2 regions of the Thiobacter aerophilus genome follow, and region 1 is predicted to be linked to the other one. Evidence: predicted binding sites of a transcription regulator. Region 1 holds the regulator's gene; the other holds the start of a gene.
The links. Region 1 encodes NrdR, which represses ribonucleotide reductase genes. Its sites were predicted from a motif close to CACNANATNTNGTG; they were not measured.
Positions count from the first base shown of each region.

Region 2: the regulator NrdR is predicted to act here: its motif matches at 4,773-4,786, upstream of V6E02_RS08955 (ribonucleoside-diphosphate reductase subunit alpha).

Region 1 covers NZ_JBAJEX010000005.1:166,000-173,205, reverse strand. Annotated here, with positions in the region: gene V6E02_RS08240 (TRAP transporter large permease) at 1-344, opposite strand, end outside; gene V6E02_RS08235 (TRAP transporter small permease subunit) at 371-940, opposite strand; gene V6E02_RS08230 (ion channel) at 982-1,788, shown strand; gene glyA (serine hydroxymethyltransferase) at 1,829-3,079, shown strand; gene nrdR (transcriptional regulator NrdR) at 3,149-3,622, shown strand; gene ribD (bifunctional diaminohydroxyphosphoribosylaminopyrimidine deaminase/5-amino-6-(5-phosphoribosylamino)uracil reductase RibD) at 3,708-4,808, shown strand; gene V6E02_RS08210 (riboflavin synthase) at 4,811-5,410, shown strand; gene ribBA (bifunctional 3,4-dihydroxy-2-butanone-4-phosphate synthase/GTP cyclohydrolase II) at 5,483-6,601, shown strand; gene ribH (6,7-dimethyl-8-ribityllumazine synthase) at 6,606-7,076, shown strand; gene nusB (transcription antitermination factor NusB) at 7,120-7,206, shown strand, end outside.
Region 2 covers NZ_JBAJEX010000006.1:127,268-134,473, forward strand. Annotated here, with positions in the region: gene V6E02_RS08930 (phosphoglycolate phosphatase) at 1-502, opposite strand, end outside; gene rpe (ribulose-phosphate 3-epimerase) at 588-1,283, opposite strand; gene apaG (Co2+/Mg2+ efflux protein ApaG) at 1,400-1,783, shown strand; gene mltA (murein transglycosylase A) at 2,177-3,346, shown strand; gene purU (formyltetrahydrofolate deformylase) at 3,658-4,599, opposite strand; gene V6E02_RS08955 (ribonucleoside-diphosphate reductase subunit alpha) at 4,863-7,206, shown strand, end outside.

The DNA of each region.
Region 1 (7,206 bases):
GAGGCGGCCACCACGCCGGTGGTCGCCGCCAGCAGCGCGCCGACGAAGATCACGGCGAAGGCCAGCCCGCCACGCACCGGGCCGAACAACTGGCCGATGGTATCGAGGAGATCCTCGGCCATGCCACTCTTTTCCAGGATCAGGCCCATGAAGGTGAAAAAGGGAATGGCCAGTAGCGTCTCATTCTGCATGATGCCGTAGATGCGGGCCGGCACGGCGCCCAGAAGCTCCACTCCGAAAAAGCCCTGCTGGATGCCGATGAGCGCGAACAGCAGGCCATTGGCGGCCAGGGCGAAGGCGACCGGATAGCCCATTAGCAGGAAGGCCACCAGCGCGGCGAACATGAGGGGCGCCAGTGTGTCGGCGCTGATCACTGTCCGTCCTCGCGCAGAATCATGTCCTCGCCCTGCGGCGAGTGGGATAGGACCGGTTCAGGCGCGCGACCCGCGAGGAAAGCGATGCGCTTGATCACCTCCGCTAAGCCTTGCAGCCAAAGCAGGCTGAAACCCAAGGGAATGAGCGCCTTGCCCGGCCAAAGCATGAGGCCGCCGGGATTGTTGGAGACTTCGCCACTTCGCCAGCTTTCCAGAAAGAAAGGCCAGGCATAAACCAGCACCAGGCTGGTGAAGGGCAGCACGAATAGCAGGCCCCCGATGATGTCCACCACCGCGCCGGCGCGGGGCGACAGCCGTCCCACCAGCACGTCGATGCGCACGTGTTCGTTCTTCTGCAGGGTGTAGGCGGCGGCCAATAGAAACACGGCGGCATATAGCGTCCATTGGATTTCCAACAGGGCGTTGGAGCTTACGCTCAGAAGCTTGCGGCTGAGCGCGTTACCGGCACTGATGAGCACGGTGAGCAGGATGAGCCACATGCTCGCGCGCCCGATGCGGGCATTGAGGCCATCGACGGCCCGGGCAAAGGCAAGCAGCGCATTCATGGTGGGGCATTATAAGGGCGAATATTGGTAACATGCAGGCCATGAAATTGCGCCAACTGGCTGGTATGGGCGGGGTACCGCCCCATGACAATCCTCGCGCCTATCTCTGGGAACGGCGCCTGCGCTGGGTAATGGTGAGCATCGCCTTGCTCGCCCTGCCTTCCTATTACCTGGAGACGGCCCATGCCACCGGCCCCTGGCACTGGCTAGGGCGTGGGCTCGATGCGCTGATCTTGTTCGCCTTCAGCGCGGAATTCCTGTGGCTTTTGCACTTGACGCGCCAGAAGCGGCTGTACGTGCTGCACAACTGGTTGGATTTACTCATTATCGGCGGCGCGTTCGTGAGCCTGTGGGAAGTCAGCCTCGAGTGGCTGCCGGTCGTGCGCCTGGCTCGCCTGGTGTATGTAACCTTGATATTCGCGCGGGTCCTAGCCGTGATGCGAACGTTGCTCGCGCCAGCTTCCGTGCCCTATCTTTTGGGTTGGGGCGTGTTGCTGTTCGGGCTGGCGGGCGCCGGTTTCTATTGGCTCGATCCGGGCGTGTCTTCGTTCTGGGAAGGCGTGTGGCTGGCCTTCGTGACTGGCAGCACCGTGGGATACGGCGACATCGTCCCCAGCACCGTAGGCTCGCGCATTCTTGCCATGCTGGTGGTGCTGGTGGGCTTTGCCATGCTGTCCTTGGTGACCGCGGCGTTTGCTGCCTTTTTCATTGGCGAGGACGAGAAGCGGCTGCGTCGCGAGATGCATCAGGACATTCGCGAGCTGCGCGCCGAGGTACGGGATCTCAAGGCTGAGCTCGAAAGGCTTGCGGCCCTGCTCGAATCCCTCTCCCGTCCATCCCGGCCGTGATAAAATAACAGCTTTTCTTCAAACACTTGAGACTTCATCCATGTTCAGCCCCGGGCACACCATTAAGGCCATCGATCCCGAATTGTGGGAGGCGATGGAAAAAGAACGCCAGCGTCAGGAAGACCACATCGAACTAATCGCCTCCGAGAACTACGCCAGCCCCGCGGTGCTGCAGGCCCAGGGGTCTGTGCTCACCAACAAGTATGCGGAAGGTTATCCCGGCAAGCGTTACTACGGAGGCTGCGAATGGGTGGACGTGGCCGAGCAGCTCGCCATCGACCGCGCCAAGGCTCTGTTCGGTGCGGAATACGCCAACGTCCAACCGCACTCCGGGTCGCAGGCCAATGCTGCGGTGTATTTCGCCATGCTAAAGCCCGGGGATACCCTGCTTGGCATGTCGCTTGCCCATGGCGGCCATCTCACCCACGGCGCGACGGTGAATTTCTCAGGCAAGATTTTCAAGTCCATCACCTATGGACTGCATCCGGAAACCGAGGTCATCGATTACGACGAAGTCGAGCGGCTGGCTTGCGAGCACAGGCCGAAGATGATCGTCGCCGGGGCTTCGGCCTATTCCCTGGTGATCGACTGGAAGCGCTTCCGCGAAATCGCCGATTCCGTGGGTGCGTATCTCTTCGTGGACATGGCCCACTACGCGGGTCTGGTAGCCGCGGGCGTCTATCCCAGCCCGGTGGGCATCGCCGATTTCGTCACCAGCACCACCCACAAGACCCTGCGTGGGCCGCGCGGCGGCATCATCCTTTCGCGCGCCGAGTTCGAGAAGCCGCTCAACTCCACCATTTTCCCAGGCATCCAGGGCGGGCCGCTGATGCACGTGATCGCGGCCAAGGCGGTAGCCTTCAAGGAAGCCATGAGCAGGGAGTTCAAGCACTACCAGGAGCAGGTGGTAGCCAACGCGCGGGTGATGGCCAAGGTGCTCACGGAACGGGGCTTACGCATCGTCTCCGGGCGCACCGATTCCCACATGTTCCTGGTGGACCTGCGTGCCAAGAATCTCACCGGCAAGGAGGCCGAAGCTGCCCTGGGCCGCGCCCACATCACGGTGAACAAAAATGCCATCCCCAACGACCCCCAGAAGCCCTTTGTCACCAGCGGCATTCGCATCGGCACGCCAGCCATGACCACGCGCGGCTTCCGCGAGATTGAAGCCGAGCATCTGGCCAATCTGATCGCTGACGTGCTGGAGGCACCCCACGACGAGACCGTGATCGCCCGCGTGGGCCAAGAGGCGCGCGCCCTGTGTGCGCGCTTCCCGGTGTACGAAAAGTGACGGAACCGGGCGTTAAGGGGCTTGCCATGCCAAAGCCGCCTCCGGCTCGCCGGTCCTTCGCGTGAAATCATGAAATGCCCCTTCTGCGGTTCCCTCGATACCCAAGTGATCGACTCCCGCGTGAGCGAGGAGGGGGATAGCATTCGCCGCCGGCGGCGCTGCGCGGCGTGCAACAAGCGTTTCACCACCTACGAGACCGCCGAGTTGCGCCTGCCCCAAGTGGTTAAGCAAAACGGCAGCCGCGAGGAATTCTCCAAGGAAAAACTGCGCACCAGTTTCATGCGCGCGCTACACAAGCGGCCGGTGCCCACCGAATACGTGGATGCAGCCATCGAACGCATCGTGCAGGAACTCCTCAGTCTGGGGCAGCGCGAGGTGGATGCGCGGCGTATCGGCGAGATGGTGATGGCCGAGCTCTACAAGCTAGACAAAGTGGCCTACATCCGGTTCGCTTCCGTTTATCGTAGCTTCGAGGACGTGGACGATTTCCGCGAGGTGCTCAAGGATTTGGGTTCGGCCGAGACCAAGAAGGGCAAGCGCTGAAGCCGCCCCACGCAAAATTCAAGGCACGCCACGGGAAAGCGGGTTTTCCGCGCAGGTTGCGTCTGTGCATGATGAGTGCTGTTCGATGTTTTCCGCTGCGGACCATGAATTCATGACCCGCGCCCTGCGCCTGGCGCAGCGCGGGCTTTACACCACCACGCCCAATCCGCGGGTGGGGTGTGTCGTGGTGCACCAAGGGGTGGTGGTGGGCGAGGGCTTTCATGAGCGCGCTGGCGACGCGCATGCCGAGACCCGGGCGCTCGCCCAGGCCGGCAGTCGCGCGCAAGGCGCGACCGTGTACGTGACCTTGGAGCCTTGTGCCCATCACGGTCGCACGCCACCCTGCGCCGACGCCTTGGTGAGCGCCGGCGTGGCGCGTGTAGTGGTGGCGATGGAGGACCCGAACCCGCTGGTGGCGGGGCGTGGCCTTGCCCGTCTGCGCGCGGCGGGCATCCAGGTGGACACGGGGCTTTTGGCCACCGAGGCGCGGGAGCTCAACATTGGCTTCGTCGCTCGCATGAGCCGCGGCCGGCCGTGGGTGCGGGTGAAAAGCGCCGCCAGTCTCGATGGGCGCACGGCGCTCGCCAATGGCGTTTCCCAATGGATCACCGGGGAGGCGGCGCGCCGCGATGTGCAGCACTGGCGGGCGCGGGCCTGCGCCATCCTCACGGGTTCCGGCACGGTGCTTGCGGACGATCCGCGCCTTGACGTGCGCGAGATCGCCACCCCGCGCCAGCCACGCCGCATCGTGGTGGACAGCTATCTCAGCATCCCTGTGACAGCACGCATTTTCAAGCAGGGCGAGACCGTGGTCGTCACCGCAAGCGATGACACGGGGGCCCTGAACGCCTTGCGTGAGGCCGGTGTGACGGTGGTGGAGATGGGACGGCCCGGTGGGCAAGTGGATCTGGTTCGCCTGATGGCGTGGCTAGCGGAGCAGGGCGTGAACGAGCTTATGGTGGAGGCGGGCGCCACGCTCAATGGTGCCCTCCTGGAGGCCGGGTTGATCGATGAACTTTTGCTCTACCTCGCGCCCTGCCTCCTGGGTAGTACGGCGCGCGGCCTGTTCGTGTTGCCCGAATTCACCACCATGGCGCAGCGTATCACCCTCGACATCCGCGACGTGCGAGCCGTGGGGCGTGATTGGCGCGTGCTTGCTCGCGTGTTGCCAGCGAAGGAGGCGTAATCGTGTTTACCGGTATCGTGCAGGCCGTGGGCCGCGTCGTCGCGGCGGAACCGCTGGGTGATGGGTTGCGGCTCACCATCGAGGCTGGCGCGCTTGATCTCTCCGACATCGCCCTCGGCGACAGCATTGCGGCCAATGGCGTGTGCCTGACCGTGGTGGCGCGTGAGGGCAGCCGCTATTGGGTCGATGTGTCGGGGGAGACGCTGCGTTGCACCACGGGTTTTCGTGTCGGTCAGGCGCTCAATCTGGAGAAGGCGCTGCGCCTTTCGGACCGCTTGGGCGGCCATTTGGTCTCGGGCCACGTGGATGGCGTGGGCGTGGTGACCCGCTTCGAGCCGGTGGGTGGTTCCCACCTCATGGAGGTGGCGGCACCTCCGACGCTTGCCCGTTATATTGCCGTTAAGGGTTCCATCACCGTGGACGGCGTGAGTCTCACCGTGAACCAGGTGGAGGGTGAACGCTTCAGGGTGAACGTGATCCCGCACACCTTGGCGGTGACCACTTTCGGAGGTCTCGCGCCTAAGACTCGAGTGAACCTGGAGGTGGATCTGCTCGCGCGCTACGTGGAGCGCCTGTTGAGCTACCGCGAGTCAGTCGCATGAACTGGGGGGCGTAGAGCGCCTCTCTTGCCTGAATAAAATGCGATAATCAGTGCCCCAAACGGAAAGGCAGCCATGCCCATCAGCCCCATCGAAGAAATCATCGCCGATATCGCCGCCGGCAAGATGGTCATCCTCGTGGACGAGGAAGACCGGGAAAACGAGGGCGACCTGGTGATGGCGGCGGAACACATCACGCCCGAGGACATCAACTTCATGGCCAAGTACGGTCGTGGGTTGATTTGTTTGACCCTCACCGATGCCCGTTGCCGCCAGCTCGGACTGCGCCAGATGGTAGAGGACAACCAGACACCCCACGGCACGGCCTTCACGGTTTCCATCGAGGCCGCGCGCGGCGTGACCACGGGTATTTCCGCGGCGGATCGCGCCACGACCATCCGTGCCGCCGTGGCGCGTGATGCTAAGCCTAGCGACATCGTGCAACCCGGCCACGTGTTTCCCCTGCGTGCCCAGCCCGGGGGTGTATTGGTGCGCGCCGGCCATACCGAGGCCGGCTGCGATCTGGCGCAGCTTGCGGGCTTGGAGCCAGCGGCCGTGATCTGCGAAATCCTCAAGGACGACGGCACCATGGCGCGCCTGCCGGACCTGGAGTTGTTCGCGCAGGAACACGGCCTAAAGATCGGCACCATAGCCGATCTCATCCACTATCGTTCCAAGACCGAGCGCCTGGTGGAGCGGGTGGCCGAACGCAAGGTGGAGACCATCTACGGGGAATTCGATCTGCTCGCCTACCGCGACCAGACCTCAGGGGAGATCCATCTAGCCATGGTCAAGGGACCGCTACTGCCAGAGGAAGAGACGCTGGTGCGCGTGCACGAGCCTTTGTCGGTGATCGATTTTCTGGACGATGCGGACAATGCCCATTCCTGGGGTATCCATCAGGCCATGAAGACCTTGGCCGAGGCCACGGCCGGCGTGATGATCCTGTTTCGGCGACCGGAAACCAACGAGGCGCTGCTCGCGCGCATCGCCCACGCCGTGCACAAGCCGGCAGGCAAGGTGGATCTGCGCGACTACGGCATCGGCGCCCAGATTCTGAAGGATCTCGGCGTGCGCAAGATGCGGCTTTTGGCGGCGCCGCGCCGCATGCCCAGTCTGGAAGGCTTCGATCTGGAAGTCACGGGCTACATCCTGCCGCCTGACGTGGTGGAACCCAACCAGCTGGAGGAGTGAGGGCATGGTCCAGAAATACGACAACATCACCGAAATCGAGCGCGATCTCAACGGCGCCGGCCTCAAGATCGGCATCGTCATGGCCCGCTTCAACATCGACGTGGGCGAAGGCCTGCTGGGCGCCTGCGCGGCGGAACTACGTAAGCTCGGCGTGCGTGACGAGGACAGCACCTTGGTGACGGTGCCGGGGGCGCTGGAAGTGCCATTGGCACTGCAGGCCATGGCCCAGAGTGGTAAGTTCGATGCGCTCATCGCCCTGGGTGCCGTGATCCGTGGCGAAACCTATCATTTCGAGCTGGTGGCCAACGAATCTGGCGGTGGCATCACCCAGGTGCAGCTGGACACCGGCATCCCCATTGCCAATGGCATCCTCACCACCGACACCGACGATCAGGCACTGGCGCGCATGGAAGAAAAAGGCCGCGAGTGCGCGCGGGTGGCGGTGGAGATGGCCAACCTCCTGAAAAAGATCTGACGCGCGGCGTGCGTGCGCCGTGGCGGGATCGGTGAAAAACAGCATGAAGAAAAGCCGGCGCAACGCGCGCGAGTTCGCGCTCAAAGCCCTCTACCAATGGCAGCTCAGCGGCAATGCCGAGGCGGACATC
Region 2 (7,206 bases), on a different contig from region 1:
TGCGGAAGTGCTCGCAGGCGTGCAGCAAGGGCAGGGGATCGGGCTTCTTGCGCGGCAGGGTATCTCCCGACAGGATCAGCTCGAAATAACCGTGTAGGTGCGTGGCGAGCAGAAGCGGGATGGTGAACTGCTCGGCCTTGTTGGTGATGCAGGCCAGGTTAAAACCCGCTGCTTTCATGGCCTCCAGCCCCTCGCGCACGCCCGGGAAGGGGCGCGAGGCGTCGGCCACGTGCAAAGCGTAGTGGCGCTGGTAGAGCTTGAGGGCATGATCGAACAGTTCCGGGTCCGGCTCGGCCTGCATGTCTCCGGTGAGCACGCGCTTGACCAGCCGCGACACGCCGTTGCCGATGTAGGTCTTGAGCACCTCCATGGGCACGGGGGGGCGACCCAGGTCGGCGAGCATGCGGTTAGCGGCCGCGGCCAGGTCCGGCGCGGTATCCAGCAAGGTGCCGTCGAGATCGACAACCACCGCTTTGATGTCGAGGGGAAAAGGGGCACTCACGGATGCCGCAGTCCCAGACGCAGCGGGTGCGGAGCCCATTGGCGGTGACGACGCGTTTTGCTTTGCGTCCATGGGGCGGGCGCCGTCAGACCTTCGCCAGTTCTGTGCGCAGCGCGGCGATGATGGAGTCGTAGCGATGCGGGTCGGACTCCTTGCCCGCGCCGAAAACGGCGGAGCCGGCCACGAAGGTGTCGGCCCCGGCGCGGGCGATCTCGGCGATGTTGTCCACCTTCACGCCCCCGTCGATCTCCAGCCAGATTTCCCGCCCGGTTTTCTCCCGATAGGCGTCGATTTTCTGGCGCGCGAGGCGCAGCTTGTTGAGCGCTTCCGGGATGAACTTCTGGCCGCCGAAGCCTGGGTTCACGCTCATGAGCAAGACCATGTCGAGCTTATCCATCACGTGGTCCATCCAGTGGAGCGGCGTGGCGGGGTTGAACACCAGCCCGGCCTTGCAGCCCTGATCCTTGATCAGCGCCAGGGAGCGGTCGATGTGCTCGGAGGCCTCCGGGTGAAAGGTGATGATGTTGGCCCCGGCCTTGGCGAAATCCGGAATGATGCGGTCCACCGGCTTCACCATCAGGTGCACGTCGATGATGGCGGATGTGAGGGGACGGATCGCCTCGCACACCAGCGGGCCGATGGTGAGATTGGGCACGTAATGGTTGTCCATCACATCGAAATGGATGATGTCGGCGCCGGAGGCGATGACGTCCGTGATCTCCTGCCCCAGCTTGGCGAAGTTGGCGGACAGGATACTAGGCGCAATGCGGAACTGGGCCATGACGAAAAATCCTCGATCGGAAACAAAGCGTTGCATTTTACCCGTAAACGCCCGGCCTTGCCTATGCGCGGGAATTCGTGTGCAATAGCGGGCCTGCCGTTCTTCGCGAGTCCGCTATGGCCGAGCGCACCAAGTACGAAATCACCGTCACCGCGCGCGTCGATTACCTTCCAGAGCAATCGGACGAAGCAGCCGGCCGCTACGTGTTCGCCTACACCATCACCCTCACCAACACCGGCACGGTCGCTGCCCAGCTCATCAGCCGCCACTGGATCATCACCGACGGCGAAGGCCACGTGCAGGAGGTGAAGGGACTGGGCGTGGTGGGGGAACAACCCTTCCTCAAGCCGGGTGAGCGCTACGAATACACCAGTGGTTCGGCCATCCCCACGCCGGTGGGAACCATGAAGGGCAGCTACCAGATGGTGGCCGAGGATGGCACCCGCTTCGACGCGCCCATCCCAGAATTCGTGCTGAGCGTGCCGCGCGTGCTGCATTGAACCCGCGCATGCCCCATGAACCCTGGGTGCAGCCGGGTTTGTGAGCAATTGGGGCTCAAGCCGCTCCCACAGGGTATTTGCGGCAGGGTTTGTGGCAGGCGCTTTAGCGGCGAGCACTGTCATTTTGGCTGAGCAAAGCGAGAGCCGGGGTCCAGACGACCGCGCAGACCAGGGGCTGCGCGGGCCGGGACTTCGGCTTGCACGGCAATGACGGCGGGCGGTGAAACCCCGAGGCTACGCGCCCACTCGCCCCGCCATGGCCGTCCAATGGCGCGGCGTGTCGGCTCGCCTCGCGATGCTCACTTGTCGTCCTTGCCGCGCTTGGGCAAGGTGAACCAGACGATGAGAATCAGTAATGCCAGGGCGATGCCCGCTTCCAGTAGCAGCCATCCCATGCGGGCTTCCTCCTTCGTTTGCACGCTCGCATCCTACCTGAAAAGCGTGGCCATACTGCTTGCGCTCGCTGCCTGCGCGCTGCCGCCGAAACCGTCCGTGACGCCGGTTGCGCCCACGCCGGTGCTCACGCCCGTACCCTGGAGCGCGGTGGAAGGTTGGGAAGGCAACGATGCGGCCGGCGCCTGGCCCGCCTTGCTCGCCTCCTGCCAGGCGCTTGAGCGCCAGCGCGCCTGGAGCGCCCCCTGCCAGGCCGCAGCGCGGCAGATACCCGCGGACGACGCTGCGGCGCGCCGTTTCTTCGAGCAATGGTTCGTGCCCCATCGCCTCTCTGCCAGCGACGGCAGCGACACTGGCCTCATCACCGGTTACTACGAGCCCCTGCTCTTGGGCAGCCGCAATCAAAGCGAGCGTTTTCGCCATCCCATCTACGGCGTGCCAGACGATCTTCTGACGATCGAACTCGCCAGTGTCTATCCCGAGCTCAAGTCTTATCGTCTGCGCGGGCGGCTGGTGGGCAATCGCGTCGTGCCCTATTACAGCCGCGAGGAGATCGATTCCGGGACGAGGCCGCTCGCGGGCAGGGTGATCGCCTGGGTGGACGATCCGGTGGCGCTCTTTTTCCTGCACATCCAGGGGTCTGGCCGCATTCTGCTGGACAGCGGCGAGATTCTGCGCGTGGGTTACGCCGACCAGAATGGCCACCCCTATGTCTCTATTGGCAAAAAGCTCGTTGAATGGGGCGAGCTCAGGCCAGAGCAGGCTTCCATGCAGGGCATTCGCCGCTGGGGGGAGCAGCATCCGGACAAATTGCCGCGACTCCTCGCCGCCAATCCCAGCTATGTCTTCTTCCGGGAATTGCCGCCACCGCCGCCGCAGGGACCGGATGGCCCGCCCGGCGCGCTGGGTGTGCCCCTCGCTGCCGGCCGCAGCCTGGCGGTGGATCCGCGCGCCGTGCCCTTGGGCGCGCCCGTTTTTCTCGCCACCACCTGGCCCAACCGCGACGTCCCCCTGAAACGCCTGATGTTCGCCCAGGACACGGGCGGCGCCATCAAAGGCGTGGTGCGCGCGGATTTCTTCTGGGGCTTCGGCGAGGAAGCAGGGCGCCTGGCCGGCGCCATGCGCCAGCAGGGGCGCATGTGGGTGTTGCTGCCGAAGAACGGCTCCTGACGACTACCAAAACAGCAGCCCTTGCCAAAGCTGCCCGGCTGGCGAGCTGGCCTTCCTCCTGTGGGAGGCGCGCAAGCGGCGATTGTTCAGCTTCGGGCAGCAATCGCGGCTAAGGCCTCTCCTATTGAGCATTACGTAAATAGGTGACACCTTTGTGTCGTCCCCGCGAAAGCGGGGACCCAGGAACATGGCGAGGAATACCCTGGATTCCCGCTTTCGCGGGAATGACGTTTGACTTACGCAGCCTGTCAACGACTTACGTAACGCTCAATGAACAGCCGCGCCCACGCCCGGCCTGCCCACTCGGCGGGTCAGTCGAACACGACCGTCTTGTTGGCATAGACCAGCACGCGGTTGTCGATGTGCCAGCGAACGGCCCGCGAAAGCACGATCTTTTCCAGGTCGGCGCCTTTCTGGATCAGGTCTTCCAGTTGGTCGCGATGGGAGATGCGCACCACGTCCTGTTCGATGATGGGACCGTCGTCGAGCACTTCCGTCACGTAGTGACTGGTCGCGCCGATCAGCTTCACGCCCCGCTCGTAGGCCCGGTGGTAGGGTCGCGCGCCATGGAAGGCGGGCAGGAAGGAGTGGTGAATGTTGATGATGCGATTGGGATAGTGATGGATGAATTCGGGCGATAGCACCTGCATGTAGCGCGCCAGCACGATGAAATCCACATGGTGGTGGCGCAATAGGGCGAGCTGGTCCCTTTCCACCTCGCGCTTGGAGTCCTTGTGCACCGGCATGTGCTGGAAGGGGATGCGATAGGCTTCGGCCAGCCAGTGGGTGTCTTCGTGGTTACTGATGATGAGGGGGATGTCGCAGTGCAATTCCCCTGCCTGGTGACGGTAGAGGAGATCCGCCAGGCAATGATCATATTTGGAGACGAATACCGCCATGCGCGGCCGCTGCGCGGAGAGGGCGAGGCGCCAGTTCATGGCGAACTTGTCTGCCACCGGACGGAAGGCAGTCTCGAACGCCGAGAGGTCCAGGCGGAAATCGGCGAGATCCCACTCCACGCGCATGAGGAACAGCTTGCGTTCCGCATCCTGATGCTGATCGGCGTGGAGGATATTGGCGTCGTGGCGCAGCAGGAAGTCGGCGATGGCCGCGACCAGTCCCTTCTGGTCTGGGCAACTGATGAGGAGTACCGCGGTGTTTTTCATGGCAAGGGGTCGCAGGAGATGATCGAGCGTGACTTGACTGCGTGGCGCCTGGCCTTGCGCGGGCGGGACGGTCTCCCGCAGTCCCATGCTTTCGTCAGCCTAGATCATGCCTTGATCATAGCATCGCGCCCCAATCCGGAAGCGCGCGCCCAGCGTACATGCGCGCAAAGGCCGTGCCACGGGCGTTTGCGCGCGAGCGGAAATTCTAGTTGACACCTCCACCGAGATCCCTAGAATTAGGGCTCCAAACTACCCGCGACCACAAGATGTTGTGGTTGTGGACAAGCCGGCTAAGCTGGTCATTTTTAAGCTTTTTCGAAAAAAGCCGTTCCAGAAGAGGAGACCACCGCATGCAACCCTCCCCTGTCGCCACCGATCCCAGCTTGACGAGTCGCCCCATGGATTACGCTGCCACGGCGGTCGTCAACGACAAGACTTATGCCGACTACAAGACCATCCGTCGCAATGGCAGCGTGGTGGCGTTCGAGCCCAACAAGATCGCCATCGCCATGACCAAGGCCTTCATCGCGGTGAAGGGTAGTCAGGCCGCGGCCTCGGCGCGGGTGCGCGAGCTGGTGGAGCAGTTGACGCAGCAGGTGGTGAATGCCCTGATGCGCCGCCAGCCCAATGGCGGCACCTTTCACATCGAGGACATCCAGGACCAGGTGGAGCTGGCGCTGATGCGCTCCGGGGAGCACGACGTGGCCCGCGCCTATGTGCTCTATCGGGAAGAACGGGCGCGGGCGCGTGCCGCGCAGAAACAGCAGGCGGCGCAGCCGGCGCCGATTCTCAACGTGGTGGAAAACGGCATCACCCGGCCCTTGGACCTGGCGCGGCTGAAGGCCTTGATCGAAGCTTCCTGCGAGGGGCTGGGCGACCAGGTCTCGCCGGATGCCATTTTAGAAGCGGTGATGCGCGACCTCTATGATGGTGTGCGCATGGAGGAGGTGCGCAAGAGCGCCATCCTTGCTGCGCGTTCCATGATCGAGAAGGATCCCGCCTATTCCCAGGTATCCGCGCGTCTGCTGCTCAATAGCATCCGCTTTGAAGTGCTGGGCGAGGAAGTCTCCCAGGCGGAGATGGCCACGCGCTATGCAGAATATTTTCCGCACTTCATCAAGAAGGGCATCGAGGCGGAGCTGCTCGACGAGCGCCTGGCCCAGTTCGACCTGGCGCGGCTGGGTGCGGCGCTGGATGCCTCGCGGGATCTGCAGTTTGGGTATCTGGGGCTGCAAACCCTGTATGACCGCTATTTCCAGCACATCGACGAACGGCGGATCGAATTACCCCAAATCTTCTTCATGCGCGTGGCCATGGGCCTGGCCTTGAACGAAATCGATCGTGAGGCGCGCGCCATCGAATTCTATGACGTGCTCTCCAAGTTCGATTTCATGAGCTCCACGCCCACCCTGTTCAACTCGGGCACGCGCCATTCCCAGCTGTCGTCCTGCTATCTCACCACCGTCTCGGACGATCTCGACGGTATCTACCAGGCCATCAAGGAAAACGCCATGCTGCAGAAGTTCGCCGGCGGCCTGGGTAACGACTGGACGCCGGTGCGTGCTCTGGGCTCCCACATCAAGGGCACCAACGGCAAATCCCAAGGCGTGATTCCTTTCCTAAAAGTGGTGAACGACACCGCCGTCGCCGTGAACCAGGGCGGCAAACGCAAAGGCGCCGTGTGCTCCTACCTGGAAACCTGGCATCTGGACATCGAGGAATTCCTGGAGCTGCGCAAGAACACCGGCGATGACCGACGGCGCACCCATGACATGAACACCGCCAATTGGATACCCGACCTGTTCATGAAACGGGTGATGGAAAACGGCGAGTGGACCCTGTTCTCCCCCAACGAAGTGCCGGATCTGCACGACAAATACGGGCGCGAATTCGAGCGCGCCTATCTGGCCTATGAAGAGAAAGCGGCACGGGGCGAGATCAAAAACTTCCGCCGCATCCCGGCGCTGCAGCTGTGGCGCAAGATGCTCACTATGTTGTTCGAGACGGGGCATCCCTGGATCACCTTCAAGGATCCGTGCAGTGTGCGCTACACCAACCAACATGTGGGCGTGGTGCATTCTTCCAATCTGTGCACCGAGATCACGCTCCACACCAACGAGAACGAGATCGCCGTGTGCAACCTGGGTTCGGTCAACCTGGTAAACCACATTCGCGATGGCCGGCTCGATCACGACAAGCTGCGCAAAACCATCCGCACCGCGATGCGCATGCTGGACAACGTGATCGACATCAACTACTACGCTGTCGGCAAGGCGCGCACCTCCAACCTCAAGCACCGTCCGGTAGGCCTGGGCATCATGGGTTTCCAGGATGCCCTCTACGAGCTGCGCATTCCCTATGCTTCGCAGGAGGCGGTGGAATTCGCCGACCGCTCGATGGAGGCGGTGGCCTACTATGCCTACTGGGCCTCGACGGAACTGGCCGAAGAGCGTGGCCGTTACAGCACCTTCAGGGGCTCCCTCTGGGATCGTGGCATCCTGCCCAAGGACAGCTTGAAACTTCTCGCGGAAGAACGCGGCGGCCATCTGGAATACGACGACTCTGAAACCCTGGACTGGGACGCCCTGCGTAGGCGCATCCAACAAGTGGGCATGCGCAACTCCAACTGTCTGGCCATCGCCCCCACTGCCACCATCGCCAACATCGTCGGCGTGTCGGCCTCCATCGAGCCCA